3 regions of the Streptomyces sp. NBC_00237 genome follow, and region 2 is predicted to be linked to each of the others. Evidence: riboswitches for the same ligand, from Rfam matches in the RefSeq annotation. Region 2 holds a riboswitch; each other region holds the start of a gene.
The links. Region 2 has a riboswitch for thiamine pyrophosphate ahead of OG897_RS28805 (bifunctional hydroxymethylpyrimidine kinase/phosphomethylpyrimidine kinase). Riboswitches for the same ligand answer to the same signal wherever they lie in the genome.
Positions count from the first base shown of each region.

Region 1: linked by a shared signal. The riboswitch ahead of OG897_RS20940 (thiamine ABC transporter substrate binding subunit) and the one ahead of OG897_RS28805 (bifunctional hydroxymethylpyrimidine kinase/phosphomethylpyrimidine kinase) in region 2 are both predicted to bind thiamine pyrophosphate.
Region 3: linked by a shared signal. The riboswitch ahead of thiO (glycine oxidase ThiO) and the one ahead of OG897_RS28805 (bifunctional hydroxymethylpyrimidine kinase/phosphomethylpyrimidine kinase) in region 2 are both predicted to bind thiamine pyrophosphate.

Region 1 is NZ_JAPEMT010000002.1:1,606,208-1,615,600, forward strand. Features, by position in the region: gene OG897_RS20930 (ABC transporter ATP-binding protein) at 1-44, opposite strand, end outside; gene OG897_RS20935 (iron ABC transporter permease) at 63-1,682, opposite strand; gene OG897_RS20940 (thiamine ABC transporter substrate binding subunit) at 1,745-2,845, opposite strand; TPP riboswitch at 2,927-3,052, opposite strand; gene rlmN (23S rRNA (adenine(2503)-C(2))-methyltransferase RlmN) at 3,091-4,197, opposite strand; gene OG897_RS20950 (phosphatidate cytidylyltransferase) at 4,312-5,424, opposite strand; gene frr (ribosome recycling factor) at 5,424-5,981, opposite strand; gene pyrH (UMP kinase) at 6,120-6,863, opposite strand; gene tsf (translation elongation factor Ts) at 7,051-7,887, opposite strand; gene rpsB (30S ribosomal protein S2) at 8,044-8,973, opposite strand; gene OG897_RS20975 (M23 family metallopeptidase) at 9,283-9,393, shown strand, end outside.
Region 2 is NZ_JAPEMT010000003.1:425,785-435,177, reverse strand. Features, by position in the region: gene OG897_RS28845 (hypothetical protein) at 1-282, opposite strand, end outside; gene OG897_RS28840 (TetR/AcrR family transcriptional regulator) at 279-953, opposite strand; gene OG897_RS28835 (hypothetical protein) at 1,024-1,290, shown strand; gene OG897_RS28830 (M15 family metallopeptidase) at 1,312-2,016, shown strand; gene OG897_RS28825 (GNAT family N-acetyltransferase) at 2,132-2,692, opposite strand; gene OG897_RS28820 (FKBP-type peptidyl-prolyl cis-trans isomerase) at 2,885-3,262, opposite strand; partial or broken gene OG897_RS28815 (DUF5954 family protein) at 3,556-4,659, shown strand; gene OG897_RS28810 (thioesterase II family protein) at 4,829-5,605, shown strand; TPP riboswitch at 5,622-5,747, shown strand; gene OG897_RS28805 (bifunctional hydroxymethylpyrimidine kinase/phosphomethylpyrimidine kinase) at 5,770-6,114, shown strand; gene tenA (thiaminase II) at 6,120-6,809, shown strand; gene OG897_RS28795 (cytosine permease) at 6,806-8,203, shown strand; gene OG897_RS28790 (AAA family ATPase) at 8,277-8,822, shown strand; gene OG897_RS28785 (2'-5' RNA ligase family protein) at 8,831-9,355, shown strand.
Region 3 is NZ_JAPEMT010000001.1:2,222,942-2,232,334, reverse strand. Features, by position in the region: gene thiE (thiamine phosphate synthase) at 1-33, opposite strand, end outside; gene OG897_RS09880 (Rv2175c family DNA-binding protein) at 212-577, opposite strand; gene OG897_RS09875 (NAD(P)/FAD-dependent oxidoreductase) at 690-1,859, opposite strand; gene OG897_RS09870 (hypothetical protein) at 1,927-2,337, opposite strand; TPP riboswitch at 2,387-2,499, shown strand; gene thiO (glycine oxidase ThiO) at 2,497-3,690, shown strand; gene thiS (sulfur carrier protein ThiS) at 3,687-3,911, shown strand; gene OG897_RS09855 (thiazole synthase) at 3,916-4,710, shown strand; gene pknB (Stk1 family PASTA domain-containing Ser/Thr kinase) at 4,810-6,759, shown strand; gene OG897_RS09845 (deoxyribonuclease IV) at 6,848-7,750, shown strand; gene OG897_RS09840 (sulfite oxidase-like oxidoreductase) at 7,840-8,472, opposite strand; gene bfr (bacterioferritin) at 8,626-9,108, shown strand; gene OG897_RS09830 (bacterioferritin-associated ferredoxin) at 9,139-9,393, opposite strand, start outside.

The sequences.
Region 1 (9,393 bases), on a different contig from region 2:
GTGACCTTCTCCAGGTCCAGCAGCGGCTTCACGGCGTCGGTCATGCAGAACTCCCTGTTCATTCAGAACTCGCCGGATACGGATCGGTCGGGCCGGATGCGTTCCAGCACCAGCAGCGACACCGCGCACACGACCATCAGGATCGTGCTGAGTGCCATCGCCTGCCCGTAGTTGAGGTCTCCGGCGCGCCCGAGCAGCCGGGCCACGGCCACCGGCAGCGTCGGGTTGTCGGGCCTCGCGATGAAGACGGTCGCGCCGAACTCACCGAGCGAGACCGCGAAGGCGAACCCCGCCGCGACGAGCAGCGCCCGCCGCACCATGGGCAGGTCCACCTCCCGCCAGGCCCGCAGCGGCGACGCCCCGAGCACGGCTGCGGCCTCCCGCAGCCGCCCGTCGACCGCGCGGAGGACCGGCAGCATGGTCCGTACGACGAAGGGAACACCCACCAGGGCCTGCGCGAGCGGCACCAGGATCCACGAGGTCCGCAGGTCCAGCGGGGGCTGGTTGAGGGTGATGAGGAAGCCGAAGCCGACCGTCACCGCGGACACCCCGAGCGGCAGCATCAGCAGCGCGTCGAAGCCCCGCACGAGGCGTCCCGCGCGCCGGGTCAGTGCGGCGGCGGCCAGACCGCCCACGGCCAGGGCGATGAGGGTCGCCACGATCGCGTACTGGAGGGAGTTCCAGACAGCTTCCAGCGGCGGTACGAGGAAGGTCCCGCCGCCCCCGTCGGCCGACTGGAGAGCCCGGTAGTAGCGGAAGCCGTAGCCGTCGGGGCCGTCGAAGGAGCGCTCGATCAGTACCGCGAGGGGCAGCAGGATCAGTACGAGGACCGTGGCCAGCACCCCGCCGAGCAGCGCCCACTGCCCCGCTCCGCGCGGTCGGCGCGCCGTACGGGCCGGGTCGACGAGCCGCAGCGCGCTCTCCCGCCGCCGTACGGTCCAGGCGTGCAGGGCGAGGATCGCGCCGACCGCGGCGAACTGGACGAGGGTGAGCACGGCCGCGGTCGGCAGGTCCAGGAACTGGGCGGTCTGCCGGTAGATCTCCACCTCCAGGGTGGAGAAGGAGGGCCCGCCCAGGATCTGCACCACGCCGAAGGAGGTGAAGGTGAAGAGGAACACCATCAGCGCGGCCGCCGCCACCGAGGGTGCCAGCGCGGGCAGTGTCACCCGCCGCCAGGCGGCGAAACGCCCCGCGCCGAGGACCCGGGCCGCCTCCTCCTGGCGGGGGTCGAGCTGCGACCACAGCCCGCCCACGGTCCGTACGACGACCGCGTAGTTGAAGAAGACGTGCGCGAGCAGGATCGCCCACACACTGGTGTCCAGCCGTACGCCCCACAGTTCGTCCAGCAGACCGCCCCTGCCGAGGACGGCCAGGAAGGCACTGCCCACGACGACGGTCGGCAGGACGAACGGCACGGTCACCACGGCCCGCAGCAGCTGCTTGCCGGGGAAGTCGAACCGGGCGAAGACGTACGCCGCCGGAAGGGCGAGCAGCAGGGTGAGCGCGGTGGAGGCCACGGCCTGCCAGGTGGTGAACCACAGGACCCCGCCGATGTCGGGGTCGCCGAGCACCTCCCCGATCCGCCCGAACTGCCAGCTCCCGCCGGACTTCAGCCCGCGCCCCACGATCGCGACGACGGGGTAGGCGAAGAACAGCGCGAAGAACGCGAGCGGCACGGCCATCAGAGCGAGCCGCACCGCTCCCCCGCGCCGGGCACCCCTGCGGGCGCCCGGCCGCCTCTCGGCTACTTCTTCACCAGCGAGGACCACGACTTGACCCACTGCTCACGCTTCTCGGTGATCTTCTTCGGGTCCACGGTCAGCGGCTTGTCGGCCTTCTCGCCGAACTTCGCGTAGACCTCGGGCAGCTTGGTGTCCTTGACCGCCGGGTTGACGAACATCTTCAGCGGCAGGTCCTCCTGGAACTGCTTGCCGATGAGGAAGTCGAGGAGCGCCTTGCCGCCCGCCGCGTTCTTCGCGCCGTCCAGCAGCCCGGCGAACTCGATCTGACGGAAGCAGGTCCCGGTGGCGACACCGGTCGGCGCCTCGGTCGGGCGCGGGTCGGCGTACAGCACCTCGACGGGCGGGCTGGAGGCGTAGGAGACGACGAGCGGGCGGTCCGCCTTGGCCTTCTTGCCACCGGCGGACCCGGAGAACTCCTCGTTGTACGCCTGCTCCCAGCCGTCGACGACCTTGACGCCGTTGTCCTTGAGCTTCTGCCAGTAGCCCTGCCAGCCGTCGTCGCCGTACTGTCCGGCGGTCGCGAGGAGGAAGCCGAGGCCGGGCGACGAGGTCGCGGCGTCCTCGACGACGAGGAGGTCCTTGTACGCGGGCTCGGCCAGGTCGTCGAGGGTCTTCGGCGGTGCGAGCTTCTTGTCGGCGAAGTACTTCTTGTCGTAGTTGACGCAGATGTCACCGGTGTCGACGGGCGTCACCCGGTGCTCGCCCTTGTCGAGCTGGAGGTCGGCGGGTATTCGATCCAGGCCCTTGGCCTCGTACGACTGGAAGAGACCGTTGTCGAGCGCGCGGGAGAGGAGGGTGTTGTCGACGCCGAAGAAGACGTCGCCGCGCGGCGAGCCCTTGGTGAGGATCTCCTGGTTGAGGGCGGCGCCCGCGTCCCCGCTCTTGAGCACCTTGACCGTGTAGCCGGTCGCCTGCGTGAACGCCTTCAGCACGGCGGGCGACACGTCGAACGAGTCGTGGCTGACGAGCGTGACGGTCTTCGACCCGGCCCCGTCGCCCTTCTTGGCGGAGTCGCCGGAGTCGGTGCCCCCGCAGGCGGCGAGCGCGCTGACGCCGAGCGCGGCGGCGATGGCCGTGGCGGCGTACCTCTTGATGGTGCTCACTGGTGGTTTTCCTCCTGGACATGACCAGGAAGAGACGCGGCCCTGCCCGCACCGGAAAAGGATGCGGGCAGGGCGCAACAGCTTGAGTAACGACCGAACTTCCTACCCAGAATGACCTGGGCAAGGTTCAGAGGGTCTGCGGCCTTGTCCGTACGAAGACGATCGGTGCCGCACTCTCAGCGCTGTGGCGCTCCCCTGTCGGAAATATGTAAATGTGCAGCCCAGATTACATGGGCCCCTTCGGACTAGCGCTCGGAGGCCGCCAGCTGCCCGCAGGCCCCGTCGATCTCCTGGCCCCTGGTGTCCCGTACGGTCACCGGCACCCCGTGCGCCGCGATGGCGGCGACGAACGCCTTCTCGTCCTCGGGCCGCGAAGCCGTCCACTTGGACCCCGGCGTCGGGTTCAGCGGGATCAGGTTGACGTGCACCCGCTTGTTCTTCAGGAGCCGTCCCAGCAGGTCGCCCCGCCACGCCTGGTCGTTGATGTCGCGGATCAGCGCGTACTCGATCGAGATCCGGCGACCGGACTTCTCCGCGTACTCCCACGCGGCGTCCAGCACCTCCCGCACCTTCCAGCGCGTGTTGACCGGCACCAGGGTGTCGCGCAGCTCGTCGTCCGGGGCGTGCAGCGACACGGCGAGACGGCACTTGAAGCCCTCGTCCGCGAACCGCAGCATCGCGGGCACCAGGCCCACGGTGGAGACGGTGATGCCACGCTGCGAAAGACCCAGCCCGTCCGGCTCGGGGTCGGTGAGCCGACGGATCGCGCCGACGACGCGCTTGTAGTTGGCCAGCGGCTCGCCCATGCCCATGAAGACGATGTTCGAGAGCCGCGCCGGACCGCCCGGAACCTCGCCGTCACGCAGCGCCCGCATGCCGTCCACGATCTGGTGCACGATCTCCGCCGTCGACAGGTTCCGGTCGAGACCGGCCTGCCCGGTGGCGCAGAACGGGCAGTTCATGCCGCAGCCCGCCTGCGAGGAGATGCACATGGTCACCCGGTCCGGATAGCGCATGAGCACCGACTCGACCAGCGTGCCGTCGTGCATCTTCCACAGCGTCTTGCGCGTGGTCTCCTGGTCGGTCGAGAGATGACGTACGACGGTCATCAGCTCGGGGAGCAGTGCGTCCCGCAGCTTGTCGCGCGAACCGGCGGGGATGTCGGTCCACTCCGCCGGGTCGTGGGCATACCGGGCGAAGTAGTGCTGGGACAGCTGCTTGGCACGGAACGGCTTCTCGCCGATCTCGGCAACCGCTTCCTTGCGCTCGGCGGGCGTGAGGTCGGCGAGGTGCCGCGGGGGCTTCTTGGCTCCGCGGGGCGCGATGAAAGTGAGTTCTCCAGGTACAGGCATGGTCATACCAGTGTCTCAGATGTACGACAAGAGGCCCGCCGTCCTGTGGACAACGGGCCCCTCACCCAACAACACAGCAGGTCAGACGCCTCGCAGGCGCCTACAGACCCAAGATCAAGCCGACCCTACGAAGATCACCAGCATCAGCCAGACCACCGGAGCCGTCGGCAGCAGCGAGTCCAGCCGGTCCATGATCCCGCCGTGCCCCGGCAGCAGCGTGCCCATGTCCTTGATCCCGAGGTCCCTCTTGATCATGGACTCGCCCAGGTCGCCGAGCGTCGCACTGGCCGCGACCGCGAGGCCGAGCAGCATGCCCTGCCACCACGTACCGCCGTCGATCAGCAGCGTCATGCAGAGCACGCCCGCCACCATCGCGAAGGCGATCGCTCCGAGCAGGCCCTCCCGGGTCTTCCCCGGGCTGATCTTCGGCGCCAGCTTGTGCTTGCCGAAGCGCCAGCCCACCGCGTACGCACCGGTGTCGCTGACCACGGTGAGCAGCAGGAAGGTGAGCACCCGCGGCGCCCCGTCCTCGGCCCTGAGCATCAGAGCGACGAAGGTGGCCAGGAACGGCACGTAGAACGCGGCGAAGACACCCGCCGTGACGTCCTTGAGGTACCCCTCCGGCGGCTCGGTCATCCGCCAGACCAGTACGGCCAGAGCCGTGAGCGCCATCGCGACCCACGCGCCCTCAGGACCGCGCACGAAACCGGCGACGACCATGGCCGCACCGCCGACCGCGAGCGGCACCAGCGGAGCCTTGATGCCCTTGCGCTCCTCCAGCCGCGAGGTCAGCTCCCACAGCCCGACGACCACGGCGACCGCTATGACGCCGACGAACGCTTCCTTCCGGATGAACAGCGACGCGAAGATCACCGCGCCGAGGCCAAGGCCGACTCCTATGGCGGACCGCAGGTCGCGGCCGGCCCGCTTCTTCTGGGGAGGCTGCGGTGCCGCGGGCTGCTGCGGCGGCGCCGGGGGCGGGGTGGACATGGGCTCCTGCGGCATCTCGTCGCGGAACGGGGGACCGCTCGCAGGAGCGGCCCCCCGGTTCCGGTCGTCGCGGTCGTCGGCGTCTCTGCCTGTCTCGGGCACGATGGGCATGGGCCGAGTGTGCTGGGCGTCATGCGCATCGTACGCGGGACCCGCCGGGAGGGGCCCCTGGTCGGGGGCGGTCCATTCACCGGCGTAGCCCGCCCTCGGCCGGGCCCCCCAGGAAGAGTCGTTCATCAGACCTCGAGCAGCTCGGCTTCCTTGTGCTTCAGCAGCTCGTCCACCTGCGCCACGTACTTCGCGGTGGTGTCGTCGAGCTCCTTCTCCGCACGGCGGACCTCGTCCTCGCCGGACTCCTTGTCCTTGACGAGCTTGTCGAGGGTCTCCTTGGCCTTGCGGCGGATGGAGCGGATCGAGATCCGGGAGTCCTCGGCCTTGTTGCGCGCGACCTTGATGTAGTCCTTGCGGCGCTCTTCCGTCAGCTGCGGGAACGTCACTCGGATGATGCGGCCGTCGTTGCTCGGGTTGACGCCGAGGTCCGAGTCGCGGATCGCCTGCTCGATGTTGCGCAGGGCGGTCGCGTCGAAGGGGGTCACCACGGCCATGCGCGGCTCGGGGACCGAGAACGACGCCAGCTGGTTGATGGGCGTCAGGGCACCGTAGTAGTCGGCCACGATCTTGTTGAACATCGCCGGGTGCGCACGGCCGGTGCGGATCGCGGCGAAGTCCTCCTTGGCGACCACGACGGCCTTCTCCATTTTCTCCTCGGCCTCGAGGAGGATTTCTTCAATCACCACGTACTCCTGCATGTCTGGAACTGCTGCTGCATGTCTTGGACTGCTGCTGCTGCGTGCGTCTTCTCCTGCACGGTGTCCGACCGGCAGGACATTGTCCATCCCCCGGCCGGGCCAGGAGGACGAAACGGAAACCTGTCAGTCCCGGTTGCCCCGGGCGTTGACGAGCGTGCCGATCTTCTCACCCTTGACCGCGCGGGCGATATTGCCCTCGGCCAGCAGTTCGAAGACCAGGATCGGCAGGTCGTTGTCGCGGCAGAGGGTGATCGCGGTGGCGTCGGCGACCTTGAGGTCGCGGGACAGCACCTCGCTATACTCCAGCGCGTCGAACTTGACCGCTTCGGGGTTCTTCTTGGGGTCGGAGTCGTAGACCCCGTCGACCCCGTTCTTGCCCATGAGCAGGGCTTCCGCGTCGATCTCCAGCGCGCGCTGGGCGGCGGTGGTGTCCGTGGAGAAGTACGGCATGCCCATGCCCGCGCCGAAGATCACGACGCGCCCCTTCTCCAGGTGGCGCACGGCGCGCAGCGGGATGTACGGCTCCGCGACCTGGCCCATGGTGATGGCGGTCTGGACACGGGAGTCGATGCCCTCCTTCTCCAGGAAGTCCTGGAGGGCGAGGCAGTTCATGACGGTGCCGAGCATGCCCATGTAGTCCGAGCGGGCCCGGTCCATGCCGCGCTGCTGGAGTTCGGCGCCGCGGAAGAAGTTACCGCCGCCGATGACGACCGCGATCTCCGCGCCGTCGCGTACGACCGCGGCGATCTCACGCGCGATGGCGTGGACGACGTCGGGGTCGACACCGAGGGCACCGCCGCCGGCGAACGCCTCGCCGGAGAGCTTCAGCATGAAGCGCCCGGTCTTCTTGCCGCTGTCCTGATTCATGGGGGTGATATCTCCTCGTGCACATACGAAGAAGGCCATTGCCGGTGGAAATCCTTGCGGTTCCCTCTGCGGCAATGGCCTCCTCGTCAGATCTGCGGCCGCCCGGTGCGTACTCCGGGCGGCTGCATCAGACCCTAGCCGGGTCTGGCGATGTTCGCGTTACGTCGACAGGGTCGGACGTACGGACTCAGATGCCGACCTTGATGCGCGCGAAGCGCTTCAGGGTGACGCCGGCCTCGTCCAGGACCTTCTGGACGGACTTCTTGTTGTCCAGCGCGTACGGCTGGCCGAGGAGGGTGGCCTCCTTGAAGAAGCCGTTCACGCGGCCCTCGACGATCTTCGGGAGGGCGGCCTCGGGCTTGCCCTCGGCGCGCGTGGTCTCCTCGGCGACGCGGCGCTCGGTCTCGACGACCTCGGCCGGAACGTCTTCCTTGGTGAGGTACTTCGGCGCGAAGGCGGCGATGTGCTGGGCGATGCCGCGAGCGAGCTCGGCGTCGGCCTTGTCCAGCTCGACCAGAACACCGATCTGCGGGGGCAGGTCGGGCATGGTGCGGTGCATGTACGCGGAGACGAAGGCACCCTCGTACTGGGCGAAGCGCTCCAGGACGATCTTCTCGCCGAGGTTGGCGTTGGCCTCGTCGACGAACGCCTGCACGGTCTTGCCGGCCTCGATCTCGGAGGCTAGCAGGGTCGCGAGGTCGGCCGGCTTGGTGGCGGCGACGTGCTCGGCGAGCTGGTTGGCGACGGCCTGGAACTTCTCGCCCTTGGCGACGAAGTCGGTCTCGCACTTGAGCTCGACGATGACACCGGAGGTGTTGTCGTCGGCGATCAGGGAGACGACGGCGCCGTTCTCGGCCGAACGGCCCTCGCGCTTGGCGACGCCCTTCTGGCCCTTGATGCGAAGGGCTTCGACGGCCTTGTCGACGCTGCCGTCGGCCTCGTCGAGGGCCTTCTTGCAGTCCATCATGCCGGCGCCGGTGAGCTCGCGGAGCTTCTTGACGTCAGCGGCGGTGTAGTTCGCCATGAGTCTGTGAATCTCTTCTCGAAAGTCGAAGGTCGTGATCTACGTGATCCGCGTCGACGGTGAAGTCAGCGTCTACGTGATCTACGGGTGAACGGCGGGGGCGGTACGCCTGTGGGCGTACCCTCCCCCGCCGTCAGTCAGCCGTTACGGGCTGGGTCAGGACTGCTCGGCGTCCGCGGCCGGAGCCTCGGCGGCGGCCTCGGCCGGCTTCTCGGCCTCGGCGACCGGGGCAGCCTCGGCGTCGGCGGCCGGAGCAGCCTCGGCCGGAGCGGCAGCGGCGTCGGCGGCCGGAGCCTCGTCAGCCTTCTTGTCGCCCTCAAGCAGGTCGCGCTCCCACTCGGCGAGGGGCTCGCCGGCGGCCTTCTCGCCCGGCTTGGAGTCACCGGTGGCGGCACCGGAACGGGCGATGAGGCCCTCGGCGACGGCGTCGGCGATCACGCGGGTGAGCAGCGTGACAGAGCGGATCGCGTCGTCGTTGCCGGGGATCTTGTAGTCGACCTCGTCGGGGTCGCAGTTGGTGTCGAGGATCGCGACGACCGGGATGCGCAGCTTGCGCGCCTCGCCGACGGCGATGTGCTCCTTCTTGGTGTCGACGATCCAGACGGCGCTGGGAACCTTCGACATCTCGCGGATACCGCCGAGGGTCTTCTCCAGCTTGGCCTTCTCGCGCGAGAGAACCAGGAGCTCCTTCTTGGTGAGGCCCGACGCGGCCACGTCCTCGAAGTCGATGAGCTCCAGCTCCTTCAGGCGCTGGAGGCGCTTGTAGACGGTGGAGAAGTTGGTCAGCATGCCGCCGAGCCAGCGCTGGTTGACGTAGGGCATGCCCACGCGCGTCGCCTGCTCGGCGATCGCTTCCTGCGCCTGCTTCTTGGTGCCGACGAACATGATGGAGCCACCGTGCGCGACGGTCTCCTTGACGAACTCGTAGGCGCGGTCGATGTACGACAGCGACTGGAGCAGGTCGATGATGTAGATGCCGTTGCGCTCCGTGAAGATGAAGCGCTTCATCTTCGGGTTCCAACGACGGGTCTGGTGACCGAAGTGGACGCCGCTTTCCAGCAGCTCCCGCATCGTGACGACGGCCATGGCCGTACTCCTTGAGGTACTCGGTTATCGCTTCCGCCGGACGGCGGTCGCGCCTGACGCCCCACGCGCTGTGCCCATGAGGTCCGGACCGTGTGGTCGGAGACTCTGAGGACCGAGCAGCGCTGCCACTGACCGCTGAAGAGTGGGTGGTGGCGGGACGTGCGAAGTCGACCCGGTGACCCGGATCGCCACAAGAAGTGTACGGGACCCGCACAGTGCCGGGTGACGGCGTTGTCCACAACCGGTCGGCCGTCCACAGAAGCGGTCCATGATCCCCGCGAGAACGCTCGTTGCGGGACCGTTCTCGGCATGTACCGAATGGTGTTCCTGACCCTGTCCCTGACCGTCGCCGCGCTCTTCGTACGCCCCTCCCCTGCCTTCGCCGCCGAGGGTCCCGACCGCTCGTGGCCGGTGGGCGTC
Region 2 (9,393 bases):
CTGGAAGGCGGTCCACGCGGGCTCCAGAGAGCCGACCTTCTCTTCGAGCCGCCTCCTGCTCTCCGTGGGCATCTCGCGCCCGAAGTCGTCGAGCAGCGACTTGAGCCGCTCGTACTCGCGCACGTCGTCGCTCTCGTCCTGATGGCCGTCCACCTGCTCGACGGTCCCGCCGGTGCCCGCCGCCAGGGACAGGGCCCCGACGACGACCCCCGACACCTCAACCGAATCGGTCAGCCGGGTGTCCGCTGCCAGCACCACCCGCTGGCCTGCCGTCAGAGTCATCTGCTCCCCATCTCTCCTGCGTCGGCCGCGTCGGTCGTGCCCGCTGCGTCCGCGCGGTGCAGGAACGCCTCGACGAGGCGGTCGGTGAAAGCCTGGTCGACGGGCTCCGCCGTCACCAGGACGCGGTGGTAGACCGGTCCCACGAGCTGGTCGATCTCCGCCGCCGGGTCGAGTCCGAGGGCCAGCTGGCCGCGTTCCACCGCGCGTTCCAGCGGGAGCCGGTCGCGTCGGCGCTGTTCGTCGAGGTATCCGGACCGCAGGGCGGCGGCGAACGCGGGATCGTGCTGGGCGTGCCCGATGAGGGCCTTGAAGACGGCACCCGCGTCGGACCGGGTGAGGAACAGGGCAAGTTGGCGCAGGTGGGCGCGCAGGTCCTGGGCCAGGTCGCCGTGGTCCGGCGGGGTCAGGGCTTCGGCCGCGTCCTGGAGGAAGGCGTCCAGGAGGATGTCGGTCTTGGTCTTCCACCAGCGGTAGACGGTCTGCTTGGCGACGCCCGCCCGGGCGGCGATGCCCTCGATGGTGACGCCGCTGAAACCCTTCTCGACCAAGAGGTCGTCGGCCGCCTCCAGCACTGCCTGGCGGGCCTGTTCGCTGCGGCCGTGCCTGTTGCCGTGGTGGCGTGCCGCCGGTTGCGGCCGGACCGCCTCGGCGCCCGTACGTCCTTGCTCCATGTCTGCCTCCCGAGGTCAGAGTAGGCCAGAACCTCTAGACGCTACGCAACGGTGCGTCTAGCCTGGGTTGATGACACCACCCAGCACCCTCGAAGACCCGCGCGTCGCCTCCGCCCTCGACCGGATGTTCCGGCATGCCGAGCAGGAGTCGCGGAGCGAGGCGGATGCCGGGGGGCCGGACGTGGGGCGGGCCCGCGAGGTGGCCCGGCAGGAACGGGTTGGCATGCGACCGCCCCGGCGGCAGGACTCCCGGCCTGGCCCTCGGTTTGCCGACGGGTCCTGCGCCGAACGGCGGCTGTTGAGCAGACCGAGCCGTGTCACCGACCGGAAAGAATGATCTTCCCCATACGTTGCGCTGGTGAAGATCAGACGTCGTCTCGTCGCCGTGGTGCTGCCCCTCGCGCTGGCCGTACCCGCCCCGGCATTCCATCAGGCCACGGCGGCGGGGCTGCCGAACGCGATCCGACCGGCCGCAACTGTCCCGTTGGCGGCTCCGCCCTCCCTGGGCATGGTGGTCTCCGCGGCCCCGGCGGCGAAGCTGCGGTTCACCCATCGCGCCGGGTGCCCCGTGGCTCCGAAGGACCTACGGCTGGTCCGGATGAACCACTGGGGCTTCGACGGGCGCCTGCACCACGGCGAGCTCATCGTGCACCGGCGTGCCGTTCCGGCCCTCACACACGTGTTCCGCACGATGTTCCAGGCCCGCTTCCCCATCCGGAAGATGCGCGTGATGGCCGAGTACCGAGGCAACGACGAGGCGGCCATGGCGGACGACAACACCTCGGCCTTCAACTGCCGCCGCGTCACCGGCGACCCGTCCAGGCTCTCCCGGCACTCCTACGGCGACGCCCTCGACATCAACACCGTCGAGAACCCCTACGTCGACGCGTACGGCAGGGTCCATCCCTCCGCCGGACGCCGCTACCTGCGCCGCGACCACCCCGCCAAGGGAATGATCCGACGCGGTGACGTCGTCACCCGCGCCATGGCTCACGTCGGCTGGTACTGGGGCGGCCGCTGGAACCAGCCCGACTACCAGCACTTCTCCGCCAACGGCCGGTAGGGCGAGACCTACGACCGGCAACCGCCCGGCCACCGGGCCACCGGGCCCCATGCCCGGCTGGCCCGGCGATCGGGCGATCGGGCGATCGGGCGATCGGGCGATCGGGCCCAAGGGACTACTTTCCCTGGGCCGCACGCCAGTTCTCTTGAGTCATCGCGAACTCGACCGTGCGCAGATCCGTACCGGGCGGGAACCACTCGGCGTCCGCCAGAAACTCACGGACGCGTTGCAGGCCGAGAGCGGTCAGCGTTGCCTGGGAGGCCGTGTTGGCCGCCGCCGCCATGGCATGGATCCGGGCCAGTCCCAGGTCCTGGAAACCATGCCGGAGCAGTTCACGAGATCCCTCGCTGCCGAGTCCCTGCTTCCAGTGGCGCCGCAGAATCTTGGACCCCAGTTGCCCGTCCTTGGCTTCCTGCTCGGCAGGTCCCGGCGACCGCAGGAGCCAGACGCCGACGAACTCTCCCTCCACGAATCCGGTCCAGTACCCCAGCCCCGGAACGCGCTGGGCATCCGCGATGTTTCCGTGCAGCGCTTCCTCCACCTGCTCACGGCTTCGAGCACCGCCCAGGTAGCGCATGACCTCGGGGTCGGAGTCGAGCTCGATCTGGTGTTCCAGATGCTCGACGGACAGCGGGACCAGGTGGACTCGTCCGGATTTCAAGATCGCTTGAGACATGGGGCAGAGCATCGCAGACTCCACGACGCACCCCGACTCCGGGGTCCACGCGGCCGGATCGCCCAGCAGGCATGCCGGTCCCGCGCCCAGGTAGATGCCCAGAGGCCGTTGCTTGCGGCACGGCGTCGGCACCTGCCCGGCGGTACGTCCTGAACCGCACGGAGACAGCCTCCGGCTGCCGACCGGGCGTCCTCACACCACGGAGAGCAGGTCCACCACGAAGACGAGCGTGGAACCCGCCGGGATCAACGGCGAGGGGGACTGCTTGCCGTAGCCGAGTCGCGGGGGAATGACGATCTCGCGCCGACCGCCGACCTTCATCCCTCTGAGCCCCCGGTCCCAGCCCTTGATGACTCTGCCACCGCCCACCGCGAACTTGAACGGCTCGCCCCGGTCCCAGGAGGCGTCGAACTCCCTTCCGGTCTCGAAGGTGACCCCGACGTAGTGGACCCGTACGACCCTGCCCGGCTTCGCCTCGGGCCCGTCCCCGACGACGAGGTCCCGGACGGTCAGTTCCTGCGGAGCGTCACCCTCCGGGAGTTCGATCGTTGGCTTCGTCCTGTCACTCATCGCTGCCTCGTCGCTCTTCGCCGGAATTCCTCGTACGGAACAGCCGGGCGCACGGTCGCTCCATGCGGTGGGTGATCACGCTACCGAGAACGCCGGTCGACGTGCGACAAGACCGGCTCAGGCCGTGAGCGGGGCCACCGGCCCAGGGGTGGCCGCTGCCGCATCAGCGGCCGTGTTCCGGATGGTCCTGACAGGCGTCGTCGCCCTGAACGGGTTGGGCGGGCCCGTGCGCCGGCCCGGCTGGTGTTCCGAATCCCGCCACCGAAACGTTGCGGTGCCGACAGGATGGCCGCATGAGCCAAGAGGACGCGGGGCCGGGCGGACGGCCCGTGACAGTGAGACTGCCGGTCGAGCCGGTGGAGGCCGCGGTCGAGGCCGATGCGCTCGATGCCATGCGGCAGAACGGCATCCTGGGCGTGCGCGGCCCGCTGTTCGGGGTGGCCGCCCAGAACGCGGCGGACGGACGGTGCTGGCGGGTGGTCGCCGAGGTGACCGACGGCTGCCCCCAACAGGCCCGCGACGCACTGAACTCGCTGCTGTGGCGTCAGGCCAAGGACGACGCCCAGGACAGGGAACAGCGACGGGCTCTGCTCGCCTCGGTCGCCCGTCTGGAGAGCGAGCGCGTCGACGAACTCGCTGTGCTCGGCACCCGTTACCGCATCGTGCGGGCCGAGGAGTACGTCGGCCTGGACACGCTCGGCGACATCGAACTGCCGCGCCCCACCGACCCGGAACCCCTCACCCCCGACTGGGCCCGGAGTGCCAGGGTGCCCCGGCCCAGTCGGGGGTGAGGGGCTGGTCCTGGACCCGGACGCCCCCTCACCCCCACCCTGGCTGCCGAACGGCTGTCGCTGCGCGACCTGGCGTACTCCGGCTCCCGGTTCCCCGACTCCGTACTGCACGACTCCCGGCACGCCCTGGAGACCCACCCTGACGTCCTGCTGCTGCCCGCGACGTTCAGGATCGTGGAGCGCAACAGCGCCGGCACCGCGTGGACACCCGGCAGCACCCTGCACGCCACCGCCCACGACGCCCGCAGGACCCTGGACTTCGCCCTGGTCCGGATGGAGCCGCGCCAGCGCGGTCTCCTGCCCATGTACGGCGCGCACGAGACCGACGCACGCACGGTGGTCGCCGAAGGAACCGGCCCCTCGGTACCCGAACTCGCCGTGTACACCGGGGCCGCAGACCGCCTCCGCGCCGAACGGCTCAACCAGATCGAGGTGAACGGAGCCGTCTCCCGGATCGGCCGCATCCGCCGGCTGCTGCGCTGGGGACCCGACGGCCCGGAAGGCCCCCGCCCCTCCGACATCAGCAACCACGCCCCCGAGCGCATCCACCCGCGCCTCGACGAGGACGGCGTCGTCCACCACGACGCGGAGGAAGCCGACGCGTGACCCCGCACGGCCGTACTCCATGATCGACCGCCGCCGGGCGGGTGAGGCTCCGCCGTGCCGGGCTGTGAGAATCAGGGGACGGCAGTTCGTCCGGAGTCGCCGCTGACGCGTACCCGAACTCTCGGGGCAGGACACGCCAGTTCGGCAGCGACGACAAAGAGGAGCGGTGATGAACGCGAGGCCCCAGGGGACATCGGCTTCCCCGTGGTTCCGGCTGATACGAGGCGGTGGTGCCCCGCGCCTTCGTCTCGTCTGTTTCCCCCATGCCGGGGGTGCGGCGAATTTCTTCCGCTCCTGGGCTCCTCTGGTGCCCGATGACGTGGAACTGCTGGCGGTGCGCTACCCGGGGCGTGAGGACCGGATCTTCGACCCGCCGGTCGAGCGGATGGAGGAGCTGGCGGATTCGCTCGCGGATGCCTGCGCGAGCCTGGCGAGCAGTCCCCTGGCGTTCTTCGGCCACAGCATGGGCGCGTCCGTCGCGTTCGAGGTCGCGGTACGCCTGGCGGCGGCGCCCGGCGCGGTCGGGCCCCGTGCGCTGTTCGTCTCCGGCAGAGCGGGGCCGGGCAAGAACCGTTCCCGAGGGCTCGCCGACGCGACCGACGAGAAGCTGGTCGAGGAGCTCGCCGCCATGAGCGGCTCGACCGCGAAGGCCCTCGCCAACAAGGAGCTGCGGGAACTGCTGCTGCCGCAGATACGGGCCGACTACCGCCTCATCGAGCGGTACACGGCAGCGGTACCGTCGCCGCCTCTGGACATTCCCGTCTGCGCCTACTACGGGGACCGGGACGACAGGGTGGACGAGGACGGGGCGAAGGCGTGGTCCGAGGTGACCCGGTCGGCCTTCGTCACACGTTCCTTCCCTGGCGGGCACTTCTATCTTGAGGAGCACATGGCGCCTCTGGTGGCGGACTTGTTCACCCACCTCGGTACGAAGGACTCGGCCTGAGGGGGGTACATTGCGTGACGACCACCGCGGGAGCTCGGGAGTAGCCGGGCTGAGAGGGCGGACGGGAGTTTCTCCCCTTGCCGCCGACCGCATGAACCTGGACCGGGTAATGCCGGCGTAGGAAGGGTGTTGACGATGGATGCTGCCTCCAGGGCGTCACCGGCATCCATATCCATGCCGTACCCGCGGCGTTCGTCACCGAACAGCTCCACACACTCTTCGCCGACGTCCCGGTGGACGCCGTCGTCGCGGCAGCCGTCGCGGACGCCCTGGAGCGGCACCGTCCCCGGTACGTCGTCCTCGCCCCCGTGATGGTCTCGACCAGCGGCCACCGCCTCCTCGCCACCGACGCGGTGGCGGTGCCGCGCGACCGCTCGCAGCGCGACGACTGGCAGACCGCCGTCCGCGCCGCGCAGGAGCACCTGACGGGGGCTCTGCGCGCTGCCGACACCCCGCGGGTCGGCAGCGACCACGGTCCCGTCCACCACTTCCACCCGTACTGGAGCTGATCTGCATGACCACGACCTTCTGCGACGAGCTGTGGACCGACACGGCCGGGATACGTACGGCCATCGACAAGCTGCCGTTCGTCACGGGCCTCGGCGACGGCACCCTGGACCGGGAGAAGTTCGTCCACTACCTGGCCCAGGACGCCCACTACCTGCGCGACTACGCCCGCGCGCTGGCCAGCGCCGCCGCGAAGGCGGACCGGCCGCAGGACATCGCGTTCTTCGCGAAGTCCGCCCACGACGCCGTCGTCGTCGAGAGCTCCCTGCACGAGAGCAACGTCGTCGACGTCGACGCCTGGACACCCTCCCCCACCTGCACCGGATACACCTCCTACCTGCTGTCCGTCGCCCACACCCAGGGCTACCCCGAGCTGGCCGCCGCGGTCCTGCCCTGCTTCTGGATCTACGCGGAGGTGGGCCGGGCGCTCCTCGAACAGGCCGGTGACCTCGCCGCCCACCCGTACGGCGACTGGATCGGCACGTACGCCGACGAGGAGTTCGAAGCCGCCACCGAGCACGCCCGACAGATCGTCAACCGGCTCGCGGACCAGGTCGACCCGGCCACCCGCGCCCGGATGCGCACGGCCTTCACGACCGCGTCCACCTGGGAGTGGATGTTCTGGGACGCCGCCTGGCGGATGGAGTCCTGGCCCTTCGACACCGCTCCCGCCCAGGTTTCGGAGCCCGCGAAGTGACGACCGGCGTCGAACCCACCACCCCGAGACCGGCCCCGGCGAACGAGGCTCCGCTCACCCTCGGCCAGCCCACGCCCAAGGTCCTGACCGGCCTCGACCAGGGCGCCTTCTGGGCCAACCTGGGCGTCAGCCTGCTCGGCTTCAGCGGCATGCTGGTCGTCCTGGACCCGCTGGGCACCGGCAGTCCGACCCTGTCGTTCGCCGCCGCCGTCACCGCGTCCGTCGTCGGCACCCTGATCGGCACCGCCGCCCTCGGCCTCGCCGCCATCACCGGGGCCCGCACCGGCGCGCCCTCGATGGTCCTGCTGCGCGGCCTGTTCGGCGCGAAGGCGTCCTACCTGCCGACCGTCCTCAACGTGCTCCAGATGGTCGGCTGGGCCGTCTTCGAGCTGGTCGTCATCTCCACCGGCCTGAAGATCCTGGCCCGTCAGGTCTTCGGCGACCCGGGACCCGGCTGGCTGTACGTGCTCGTCGCGGGCGCGGTGACGACCGCGCTCACGCTCCGCCCGCTGGGCGCCCTGCGCATCATCCGCCGTTACGTCACCGTCGCCGTCGTCCTGGCCATCCTCTACCTGGGCTGGGACCTGGCGGGGCGCGGCATCCCGATGGAGGGCGGCTCCTGGAAGGACTTCTGGTTCGCGGCCGACAGCGTGATCGCCGTATCGATCTCCTGGCTGCCGTTGGTCGCCGACTACGCGCGGCACTCCCGCAGCGAGAAGGAGGCGTTCGGCGGCCTGGTCGTCGGCCAGACCCTCGCGGGCATCGCGGGCTCGGTCCTCGGCGTGGCCGCCCTCGCCATGATCGCGTTCGACAGCACCGACCCGTACAAGGTCTTCGACCCCTTCACCGCCACCAGCGTCGGCGTGGTCTGCTTCGGTGTCCTGGTGCTGCGCGAGGTCGACCAGTCCTTCGCGAACGTGTACTCCACCGCGGTCTCCGCCCAGAACCTGCTGCCCCGGGCCGACCGCCGCGTCCTGTGCCTGATCAGCGGCAGCCTGGCCACCGGTCTGGCGCTCCTGGTGAACATGGACAGCTACGCCAGCTTCCTCTACCTGATCGGCGCGGTCTTCATCCCGATGTTCGCCGTCCTGGTCGTGGACTTCTTCGTCCTCGGCGGCCACCGCACCTGGGACGTCTCCGAGCAGGCCCCCACCCGCTGGGTCATGCTCGTGCCCTGGGCACTCGGCTTCGCCGCCTACCAGCTGATCGCCCCCACGAAGATCGCGGGCTGGTCCGACTTCTGGGCCTGGCTCCAGGACACCGTGGGTCTCACCGTCCAGCCCTGGATGAGCGCTTCCCTGCTCTCCTTCGCGGTGGCCGCCGTCGCCACCCTCGCGGTGGGCCGAAGGCGTCGGCACGTTTTGAGTGTGCCCGGGTCGCATCCCGGCCCGTGACGAAGCCCGTCCGAGACGCCCGGGTTCCCCCGTGGCTCCGACCACCGGGCCCGGCTCACCTAGGGTGAGGGGAATGGAGATCATTCTGGTGAGTGGGCCCTCGGGGTCGGGGAAGACGACCGTCGCGCGCATCCTGGCCGAGAGCATGCTCTCGCCCAGTGTGCATCTGCACACGGACGACTTCTACGCGGCGATCAAGCAGGGTGCGGTGGCGCCGTACCTGCCGGGGGCACACGCGCAGAACGAGACCGTCACCGGGGTGACCGCCCGGGCGGCCGCCGGATACGCCGCAGGGGGCTATCACACGGTGGTGGACGGGGTGATCGGGCCGTGGTTCCTGGAGGCGTACGAGGAGGCGGCGAAGGCCGCGGGGGTCGGGCTGACGTACGTGGTGCTGCGGCCCGACCGGCAGACCGCGCTCGACCGAGGGACGTCCCGCTCCCAGCACCCGCTCACCGACCGGGAGGTACTCGGCCAGATCTACGACGGTTTCGCCGACCTCGGCCCCCACGAGGACAACGTCCTCGACTCCACCGGACTCACCGCAGAGGAGACGGCGGAGGCGGTACTCGGACTTCGGCGCGACGTCATGGCGGGCCGCGACGCGGAAAGCGGGTGAGGACGGCGATGCCCACACCGGGAACCACGGCCGTCCTGGCACTTCTGCCGGAAGCCGACCCTCTGCTGGACCTCGCCGCCGGGGTGGACGCCCGCGCGGTGCGACCGGGTGTCCCGGCACACGCGGCGCTGCTCTATCCGTGGCTGGCCGCCGGGCGGATCGGTGCGGCGGAGCTGGACCGGCTGCGGAACGCACTGGTGCGGGGCGCGGCGGGAGCAGACCGGATTCCGGTCCTGCTGGCCGAGGCCGAGCGGACCGGTGGGTTCGTCGGCGTCCCGGTGCCCGAACTGCACGCCCTGGCCACCGCCGTGCGCACCGCGTTCCCCGAACAGGTCCCGTACGGGGGCCGGTTCGGGCAGGATCCGCCGGTGCACGTCACCGTGGCACTGGACGCCGACGCCGACACGGCCGCCGACATCGCGCACCGCGTCACCGGCCGCCTGCCGATCCGTACCGAGGTCTCCACCGTGCACGTGGTCACCCTCACGCCCGACGGCTGGCGGGGTCTCGCGAAGCTGCCGCTCACCGGCTGACCGGACAGATCGTCCGAAATCGGGACACGTCGAGAGTG
Region 3 (9,393 bases), on a different contig from region 2:
GGCGTCGGCGAGCTGCTCGCTGGGCGTGGGCATGATGGTGTGTCCCCCCGTTCGGGCGGACGCCGCTGCGGCGTCCGCGGGCCGGGCGGCCGTACGGTCCCGGACGCGCCGGGGCCGTACGGCCGCCCTGTTGCATCGGCTGCCCTGGTGCGTCGGCTGCCGTGTCGTCTTGGCTGCCCTGTTGTCCCGGCTGCCGTGGTGTGTCGGTTGCTCAGAGGGCGAGCGCCTGGGCGCGGCGCTTCACCTCCGTGCCGCGATTCTCGCTCAGGGCCTGCGCGGGCGTGCCGGGCAGGGTCGGGTCGGCGGTGAAGAGCCACTCCAGCATCTCCACGTCGGAGAAGCCGTCGTCCTTCAGCACCGTCAGGAGGCCGGGCAGCCCCTTGACGATCTTGTCTCCGTCGATGAAGGGGGCGGGCACCTGGAGCGAACGGTTCTCACCGCGTCGTACGGCGATGAGCTGGCCGTCCTTCACCAGCTGCCGCACCTTCGTCACCTCCAGGTCGAGCATCTCCGCGATGTCGGGGAGGTAGAGCCAGGCGGGGACGAGGGCATCGATCTTTGCGTCAATCTCGGTCACAGGACAAGCGTGCCATCCAGGACTGACAACCGGCACCCGGGCCCGGTCCTTACGGACATTCCGTACGGATTCCGTACTGGTTCCGTACGGTCCGGCCATGGCTTGCGGGCCCCTACGGCTTCAGCACCGCCGATTTCAGCGGCACGGAGGGGTCCGCGGCCCGCACCGGGTCCAGTGCCGCGCCCGCCTCCACGAGCTTGCGCCCCTGTGCCAGGTCGCGCGGGCGGCCCACCGCCAGCAGGGCCACCAGCGCGCCGCCACGCAGCCAGCACACCGACCAGGAGGGGGTGCCGGGGTCGCCGCGCCAGATCATCTCGTCGGCGTCCGCGTGGTGGCCGACGTACTGCACGAAGCGGCCGAACTGCTCGGACCAGAAGTAGGGCACCGGGTCGTAGGGCCGCGGCATGCCGCCCACGATGCCGGCCGCGACGGCGCGCGGGCCCTGGAGGGCGTTGTCCCAGTGGTGCACGAGCAGGCGCGCGCCGTACCGGTGCGAGGGGAAGGAGGCACAGTCGCCGACGGCGTACACGTCGGGCACGGAGGTGCGCAGGTGCTCGTCGGCGGTGACGGACCCGTCCGCACCCAGCTCCACACCGGAACCGGCCAGCCAGCCGGTCGTGGGCCGGGCGCCGATGCCGACGACGACCGCGTCGGCGGGGATGCGGCGGCCGTCGGCGAGCAGCACCGCGCCCGGCTCCACGGAGGCCACCCGAGCGCCGGTGAGCAGCTCGGCGCCGCCCTCGGCGTACCAGGCGGCCATCGGGACGGCGATCTCGGCGGGCATCGTCCCGGCGAGCGGCCGGTCGGCGGCCTCGACGACGGTGACCGTGCAGCCCGCCTCTCGGGCGGCGGTGGTGAACTCCGCGCCGATCCACCCCGCCCCGACGACCACGACGTCGCTCTGTGCGTCCAGCACAGGGCGCAGCCGCTGCGCGTCGTCGAGCGTCCTCAAGAGGTGCACGCCGGGTGCCCCGAGGGAGCCGGGGAGGGTGATCGGGTCCGCCCCGGTGGCGATCACCAGGGCGTCGTAGGCGACCGGCCCCGTGAGGGTGTCGACCTCGTGGTCGTCCGGGCGCAGGGCGACGGCCTCGCAGCCGAGGCGCAGTTCGACGCCCAGCGCCTCGAAGTCGACCTCGAAGGCGGATCCCTCGGCCTTGCCGAGCAGGACCGCCTTGGACAGCGGCGGCCTGTCGTACGGCTGGTGGGGTTCCGCCCCGATCAGGGTGACCGTGCCCTGGAAGCCCTGCTCCCGCAGGGCGACGGCGGTCTGCACTCCGGCCATGCCCGCGCCGACGACGACGATGCGCTTCTGCTCGCTCACGCGACCACCTTACGTTTCTGACGGGCCGTCAGGACTTCTGATTCCGGTTCCGGTTCCGGTTCTGATTCCGGTCCTGGGTCCGGTCCTGATCCAGGTCTTGGGCGGCCAGCTCCTCGACGACGCTCGTACCACTGCCGTCCTGGGACTCCCATGCCCAGCTCTCCGTCAGCCGAACGCGGCCGTCGGGACCCAGCGTGACCTGCGACAGGCAATGACCGGACGACGTCGTTCCGTCGTGCTTGAGCTGTACGTAGCGGAAGTCGAGCCGGTCGCCCTCGCGCGTGCCGACCAGGTGCCCCCGTACGACGTCGCCGCCCGCGTACTCGGCCCAGATCCGGCCGCCGTCCTCGTGGTAGGCGAAACGCGTGCGGGTGCCGACCTGGCCCGGCGCCTGGTCGGCGACCGGCGCGAGAACGAGTCCGTCGAGCGAACGGGGCACGGAACGTACCTCACAGTCTGTTGAACCCAGGGACTAGTCTGGTCACCGTACAAGCACTCACGGGAGCCCGGCGGACCGGGCTGAGAGGGAGGCTGACCGGGCCTCCGACCGTACGAACCTGATCCGGGTCATGCCGGCGAAGGGAGGGGCTGGACGCCCATGCACACCTCTGTGGATTCTTCGGGAAGGCCGTACGACGTCCTGGTCGTCGGAGGCGGGATCATCGGCCTCGTGACGGCCTGGCGGGCCGCGCAGCGGGGCCTGCGCGTCGCGCTCGCCGACCCCGAACCGGGCGGCGGCGCCGCCCAGGTGGCCGCGGGAATGCTGGCCGCCGTCACCGAACTGCACTACGGCGAGCAGACCCTGCTCGGCCTCAACCTCGCCTCCGCGCGCCGCTATCCGGACTTCGTCAGGGAGCTTCAGGAGGCGACCGGACAGGACACCGGCTACCGCGCGTGCGGCACCCTCGCCGTCGCCCTGGACGCCGACGACCGGGCCCACCTGCGCGAACTGCACGCCCTGCAAAGCCAGTCGGGCCTGGAGTCGGAGTGGCTGAGCGGGCGCGAGTGCCGCCGCCTGGAGCCGATGCTCGCGCCGGGCGTGCGCGGCGGACTGCGGGTGGACGGCGACCACCAGATCGACCCGCGACGCCTCGCCTCGGCCCTCCTGACGGCCTGTGAGCGCGCCGGAGTGGTCCTGCACCGCACGAGCGCCGAACGGCTCCGTGTCGTACGGGAACGGGCGAGCGGCGCGCTCCTGGCCGACGGCACCGAGCTCGTCGCCGACCAGGTGGTGCTGGCGGCGGGTTCGCTGAGCGGCCGGCTCGCGGGAGTGCCCCCGGAGGTGCTCCCTCCGGTACGCCCCGTCAAGGGACAGGTGCTGCGGCTGACGGTGCCGCCCGCGTACGCCCCGTTCCTGAGCCGCACGGTGCGTGCGGTGGTGCGCGGCAGCCACGTCTACCTGGTGCCCCGGTCGAACGGCGAACTCGTCGTCGGGGCGACCAGCGAGGAGCTCGGCTGGGACACCACGGTGACGGCGGGCGGGGTGTACGAGCTGCTGCGCGACGCCCACGAACTCGTCCCCGGCATCACCGAACTCCCCCTCACCGAAACCAGGGCAGGACTGCGCCCTGGCTCCCCCGACAACGCCCCCCTGCTCGGCCCGACCGCACTGCCGGGGCTGGTGCTGGCGACCGGGCACTACCGCAACGGTGTGCTGCTGACGCCCGTGACGGGGGACGTCATGGCGACCGTACTGACGACCGGGCGGCTGCCCGACGAGGCACGTGCCTTCACCCCGCGCCGGTTCGCCCCCGCCGCGCCCCTTCCCGTACGACAGGAGCAGCCCGCATGAGCACCCCCGTGAACCCCTCTGTGAACGTGTCCGTGAACGGCGAAGGGCGCGCGGTCTCCCCCGGCACCACCCTCGGCGACCTCGTCGCGACACTCACGCGCGCGCACGCGGGCGTGGCCGCGGCGCTCAACGAAACCGTGGTCCCGCGCGGCCGGTGGGCGGACACCGCACTCGGCGACGGCGACCGCGTCGAGGTCCTCACCGCTGTCCAGGGAGGCTGACCCCATGGCCGACGACCTCTTCGAACTGGGCGGCGCCTCCTTCTCGTCCCGTCTGATCATGGGTACGGGCGGGGCGCCCAGCCTCGACGTCCTGGAGCGCTCCCTGATCGCCTCGGGCACCGAGCTGACGACGGTGGCCATGCGGCGGCTCGACCCGTCCGTACAGGGCTCCGTGCTGTCCGTACTGGACAAGCTGGGCATCCGGGTGCTGCCGAACACCGCGGGCTGCTACACGGCGGGCGAGGCCGTCCTCACGGCCCGCCTCGCGCGGGAGGCCCTCGGCACGGACTGGGTGAAGCTGGAGGTCATCGCCGACGAGCGGACCCTGCTGCCGGACCCGATCGAGTTGCTGGACGCGGCGGAGACCCTCGTCGACGACGGCTTCACCGTCCTGCCGTACACGAACGACGATCCGGTGCTGGCGCGCAAGCTGGAGGACGTGGGGTGCGCGGCGGTGATGCCGCTGGGCTCCCCCATCGGCTCCGGTCTCGGCATCCGCAACCCCCACAACTTCGAGCTGATCGTGGAACGGGCCGGGGTGCCGGTGATCCTGGACGCCGGGGCGGGGACGGCGTCGGACGCCGTGCTGGCGATGGAGCTGGGATGCGCCGGTGTGATGCTCGCCTCCGCGGTCACGCGGGCGCAGGAGCCGGTGCTGATGGCGGAGGCGATGCGGCACGGGGTGGAGGCGGGACGCCTGGCCCACCGTGCGGGCCGCATCCCCCGCCGCCACTTCGCGGAGGCGTCGTCCCCGGAGTCGGGCCTGGCCCGCCTGGACCCGGAGCGGCCCGCGTTCTGACTCCCCGGGCCGAGATCGCCTGTCACAGCTCGGCTTCAGTACGGCCCCGCCCCGTACGCACCCGTCCGCCGCGTCCCTACCGGCTCGTAGACTCCCTCCGTGGACACGACCCTCCAGGACCCCCTCGTCGGGCAGCTGCTCGACGGCCGCTACCTCGTCGAGGCACGCATCGCCGTCGGCGGGATGGCCACGGTCTACCGGGCCGTGGACACCCGCCTCGACCGTGTGCTCGCCCTCAAGGTGATGCACCTCTCGCTCGCCGCCGACGCCACCTTCGTCGAGCGGTTCATCCGCGAGGCCAAGTCGGTGGCCCGTCTCGCGCACCCCAATGTGGTCGGCGTCTTCGACCAGGGCGCCGACGGCGACTACGTCTACCTGGCGATGGAGTACATCGCGGGCTGCACCCTGCGCGACGTCCTGCGCGAGCGCGGCGCGCTCCAGCCCCGGGCCGCGCTGGACATCCTGGAGCCGGTGCTGGCCGCCCTCGGCGCCGCGCACCGGGCCGGGTTCGTGCACCGGGACATGAAGCCGGAGAACGTCCTGATAGGGGACGACGGCCGGGTGAAGGTCGCCGACTTCGGTCTCGTACGGGCCGTGGACACGGTCACCAGCACCACGGGCTCCGTCCTCGGCACGGTCTCCTACCTCGCCCCCGAGCAGATCGAGCACGGCACCTCCGACACCCGTACCGACGTGTACGCGTGCGGTGTGGTCCTCTACGAGATGCTCACCGGCAGCAAGCCCCGCTCCGGCGGCACACCGGCGCAGGTGCTCTTCCAGCACCTCAACGAGGACGTCCCGCCGCCGTCCGCCGCCGTACCCGGACTGGCGCTGGAGCTGGACGAGCTGGTGGCGAGCGCCACGGCCCGCAATCCGCAGGCCCGCCCGTTCGACGCGGTGGCCCTGCTGGGGCAGGCGCGCACCGCGCGCGGCGCACTCTCCGACGAGCAGCTGGACGTCGTACCGCCGCAGGCCAGGCAGAGCGTGCCCACGGGCCCCGAGGAGCACACCAGCGTCATCCCGCGCACCGCTCCCGCCCCGGAGCACACGAACGTGCTCCCGCAGTCCCTGCCCGACGAGCGGCAGCACACCAGTCGGCTGGTGCGCCCCCTCCCGGAGGAGCCCGAGCCCGTACGCCGTGCGTCCCGGCGGCCCGCGCCCTCGCGCCGCACCCTGATCTCGCTGGTCGCCGCCGTACTGCTGGCACTGGGGCTGGGCGCCGGGGTCTGGTACATCAACTCCGGGCAGTTCACCGAGGTGCCCCGACTGCTGAGCAAGTCCGAGAAGGACGCCCGCAAGAAGCTCGGCGAAGCGGGACTCGACGTGAAGGGCGTGGAACGGAAGTTCAGCGACACGGTCGCGCGCGGCGCCGTCATGGACAGCCGTCCGGCGCCGGGCGAGCGCATCCGCGTGAACGACGCGGTGACGCTGGTGATCTCGCGCGGACCGGAGATCGTGAAGGTGCCCGACCTCAAGAGGGTGCCGCTGGCGAAGGCCAAACGGGAACTGAAGGACGCGGGCCTGTCGCCCGGCGTCGTCACCAAGGCGTTCAGCGAGGACATCCCGCTGGGCACGGTGATCAGCACGGACCCGCAGGCCGGCACCGGCCGCTCCCCCGACTCCGCGGTCGCGCTGGTCGTCAGCAAGGGCTCGCCGGTGGACATGCCGACCGTGACCGGGCAGAGCGTCGAGGACGCCACCAGCACCCTCGAAGGGCTCGGCCTGAAGGTCGACGTCGCACCCGGGCAGGTCAACTCGCCGGCTCCGGCGGGTCAGGTGGGCCGCCAGTCGGTGCCCGCGGGCACCCGGCTCGGCCAGGGCGAGCGGGTCACGCTGACGGTCTCCAAGGGGCCGCGGATGATCCCGGTGCCCGACGTGCTCGGCAAGCACGCCGACGAAGCGACCCGCATCCTCAAGGCGGCGGGCTTCCAGGTCGAGGTGGACCGTCCGCTCCTGTCCTTCAGCAAGGTGATCGAGAAGCAGTCCGTCGAGGGCGGCCAGCAGGCACCCGAGGGCGGCACGGTCACCATCACGACGAAGATTCTCTAGCGTCCGTTAGAGGCTGTAACGCTCGTTGACGCCTGTCACAGGGACGCCCCGCACGGGGCGTCCCGACGGTGCGGCATCCTGGACGGTGATGAGCACCGCAGAAACCCCCACCCCGTTCCCCGCCGACTTCCCGGCGTCCCGCAATCCGATCGGCGGGCACGTCCCGGTCGCCGGAGGACTCGCCTCCACAGGACTGCCGTACGCCCGCGAGATGGGCGCGGAGGCCGTGCAGGTCTTCGTCGCCAATCCGCGCGGCTGGGCGACCCCCGTCGGAAACCCGGCGCAGGACGAGCAGTTCCGGGCCGCCTGTGCGGCCGAGCGCGTTCCGGCGTACGTCCACGCCCCGTACCTGATCAACTTCGGCTCGCACACCGAGGCGACCGTCGAGAAGTCCGTGGAGTCACTGCGGCACTCGCTGCGCAGGGCCCGTGCCATCGGCGCGCTGGGCGTCGTCGTGCACACCGGTTCGGCGACCGGCGGACGGCCCCGCGAGGAGGCCCTCGCGCAGGTGCGCACACATCTGCTCCCTCTGCTGGAGGAGCTGACCCACGACGACGACCCGTACCTCCTGCTGGAGTCGACGGCCGGTCAGGGCTTCTCGCTGTGCTCGCGGACCTGGGACTTCGGCCCGTACTTCGACGCCCTGGACCACCACCCGAAGCTGGGCGTCTGTCTGGACACCTGCCACATCTTCGCGGCGGGCCACGACCTCGCCGGGCCCGGCGGCATGAAGCAGACGCTGGACCTGCTGGTGGACACCGTCGGCGAGGGCCGGCTGAAGCTGATCCACGCCAACGACTCCAAGGACGTCACAGGCGCGCACAAGGACCGGCACGAGAACATCGGCGCCGGCCACATCGGCGAGGAACCGTTCCGGGAGCTGTTCTCGCACCCGGCGACGGAGGGCGTACCCCTGATCATCGAGACGCCCGGCGGCAAGGAGGGGCACGCGGCGGACGTGGCACGGCTGAAGGAGCTGCGCGCACCGTGACGGAGGAACACTCCTAAGGGGTTACGCGGTTTGCACCGGCGAGGTGCTCGGCATGGTCATCGGCACGGCGCTCGGCGAACGGCCACCGGCTACAGCTCCGGGCCCTCTCCCGGTTCCTCCTGGTAGGAGTAGCGCTGCTCGCGCCAGGGGTCGCCGATGTTGTGATAGCCGCGCTCCTCCCAGAAGCCTCGGCGGTCGGCCGTCATGTACTCGACGCCCCGGACCCACTTGGGACCCTTCCAGGCGTACAGGTGCGGCACCACCAGACGCAGCGGGAAGCCGTGTTCCGCGGTGAGCAGGTCGTCACCCTTGTGCGTGGCGAGGATGGTGCGCTCGTCAGTGAAGTCCTCGATGCGGACGTTGGCGCTGTAGCCGTACTCGGCCCAGACCATGACGTGGGTGACACCGGGGGCGGGCGGCGCGAGGTCCAGGATCGTACGGGCGGCGACACCACCCCATTCGGCCCCCAGCATGCTGAATTTCGTCACGCAGTGCAGGTCGGCGACGACGGTGTCGAAGGGCAGCGCCGAGAACTCCTCGTGGTTCCAACAGTGCTTCTCGCCGTCCGCGGTCGCGCCGAAGACACGGAATTCCCAGCGGTCGGGCTTGAACTTGGGGACGGGCCCGTAGTGGGTGACTGGCCAGCCACGCTGCAGCCGCTGTCCCGGCGGAAGCTCGGAGTGCTCGATGTCGCGGTATTCCCGGCTTTCCGGCTGACCCATGTCCTCCATGGTGACAGACCGCGAGGGGTGGTCATGACCGGGTCTGGGCCGATTCGGGCAACTCCTACTAAGGAGGCACTTACTGGACGGCCTCCGAGAACCGGTGCAAGGATGCGCGCAATCTGCCCGGTCCCCCCTGGAAGGAGCCCAGCGATGCAGGGCGACCCCGAGGTCATTGAATTTCTCAACGAGCAGCTGACCGCCGAACTGACGGCGATCAACCAGTACTTCCTCCACGCGAAGATGCAGGACAACTTCGGCTGGACCAAGCTCGCGAAGTACACGCGCGCCGAGTCGTTCGACGAGATGAAGCACGCGGAGGTCCTCACCGACCGCATCCTCTTCCTCGACGGCCTGCCCAATTACCAGCGGCTCTTCCACGTCCGGATCGGCCAGACGGTCACCGAGATGTTCCAGGCGGACCGCATGATCGAGGTCGAGGCGATCGACCGGCTGAAGCGCGGCGCGGAGGTCATGCGTGGCAAGGGCGACATCACGTCGGCCAAGATCTTCGAGGACATCCTCGCGGACGAGGAGCACCACATCGACTACCTCGACACCCAGCTGGAGCTGGTCGAGAAGCTCGGCGAGCCGCTCTACATCGCCCAGTTGATCGAGCAGCCGAGCGAGGCGTAGGAACGGTTCCTTGCCCGCCCCCGCGGGGTCCTAGGCGGCTTCACCGAGGGCGGGCACGTCGTCCTGGACGGCAGCGGCGTCAAGGTCCTGTGCGAGGAGTTCACGCTTCTCGATGAGGCCGCGGCGCGGACACGCCCCCCGGCCCAGCAGGCCCTGGATCGTACGGACGCAGTTGCCGCAGTCCGTACCGGCCTTGGTGACGGAGGCTATCTGGCGCGGAGTGCAGGCTCCGTCGGCGGCGTGGGCCTTGATCTGCTGGTCGGTCACACCGAAGCAGGAGCAGAC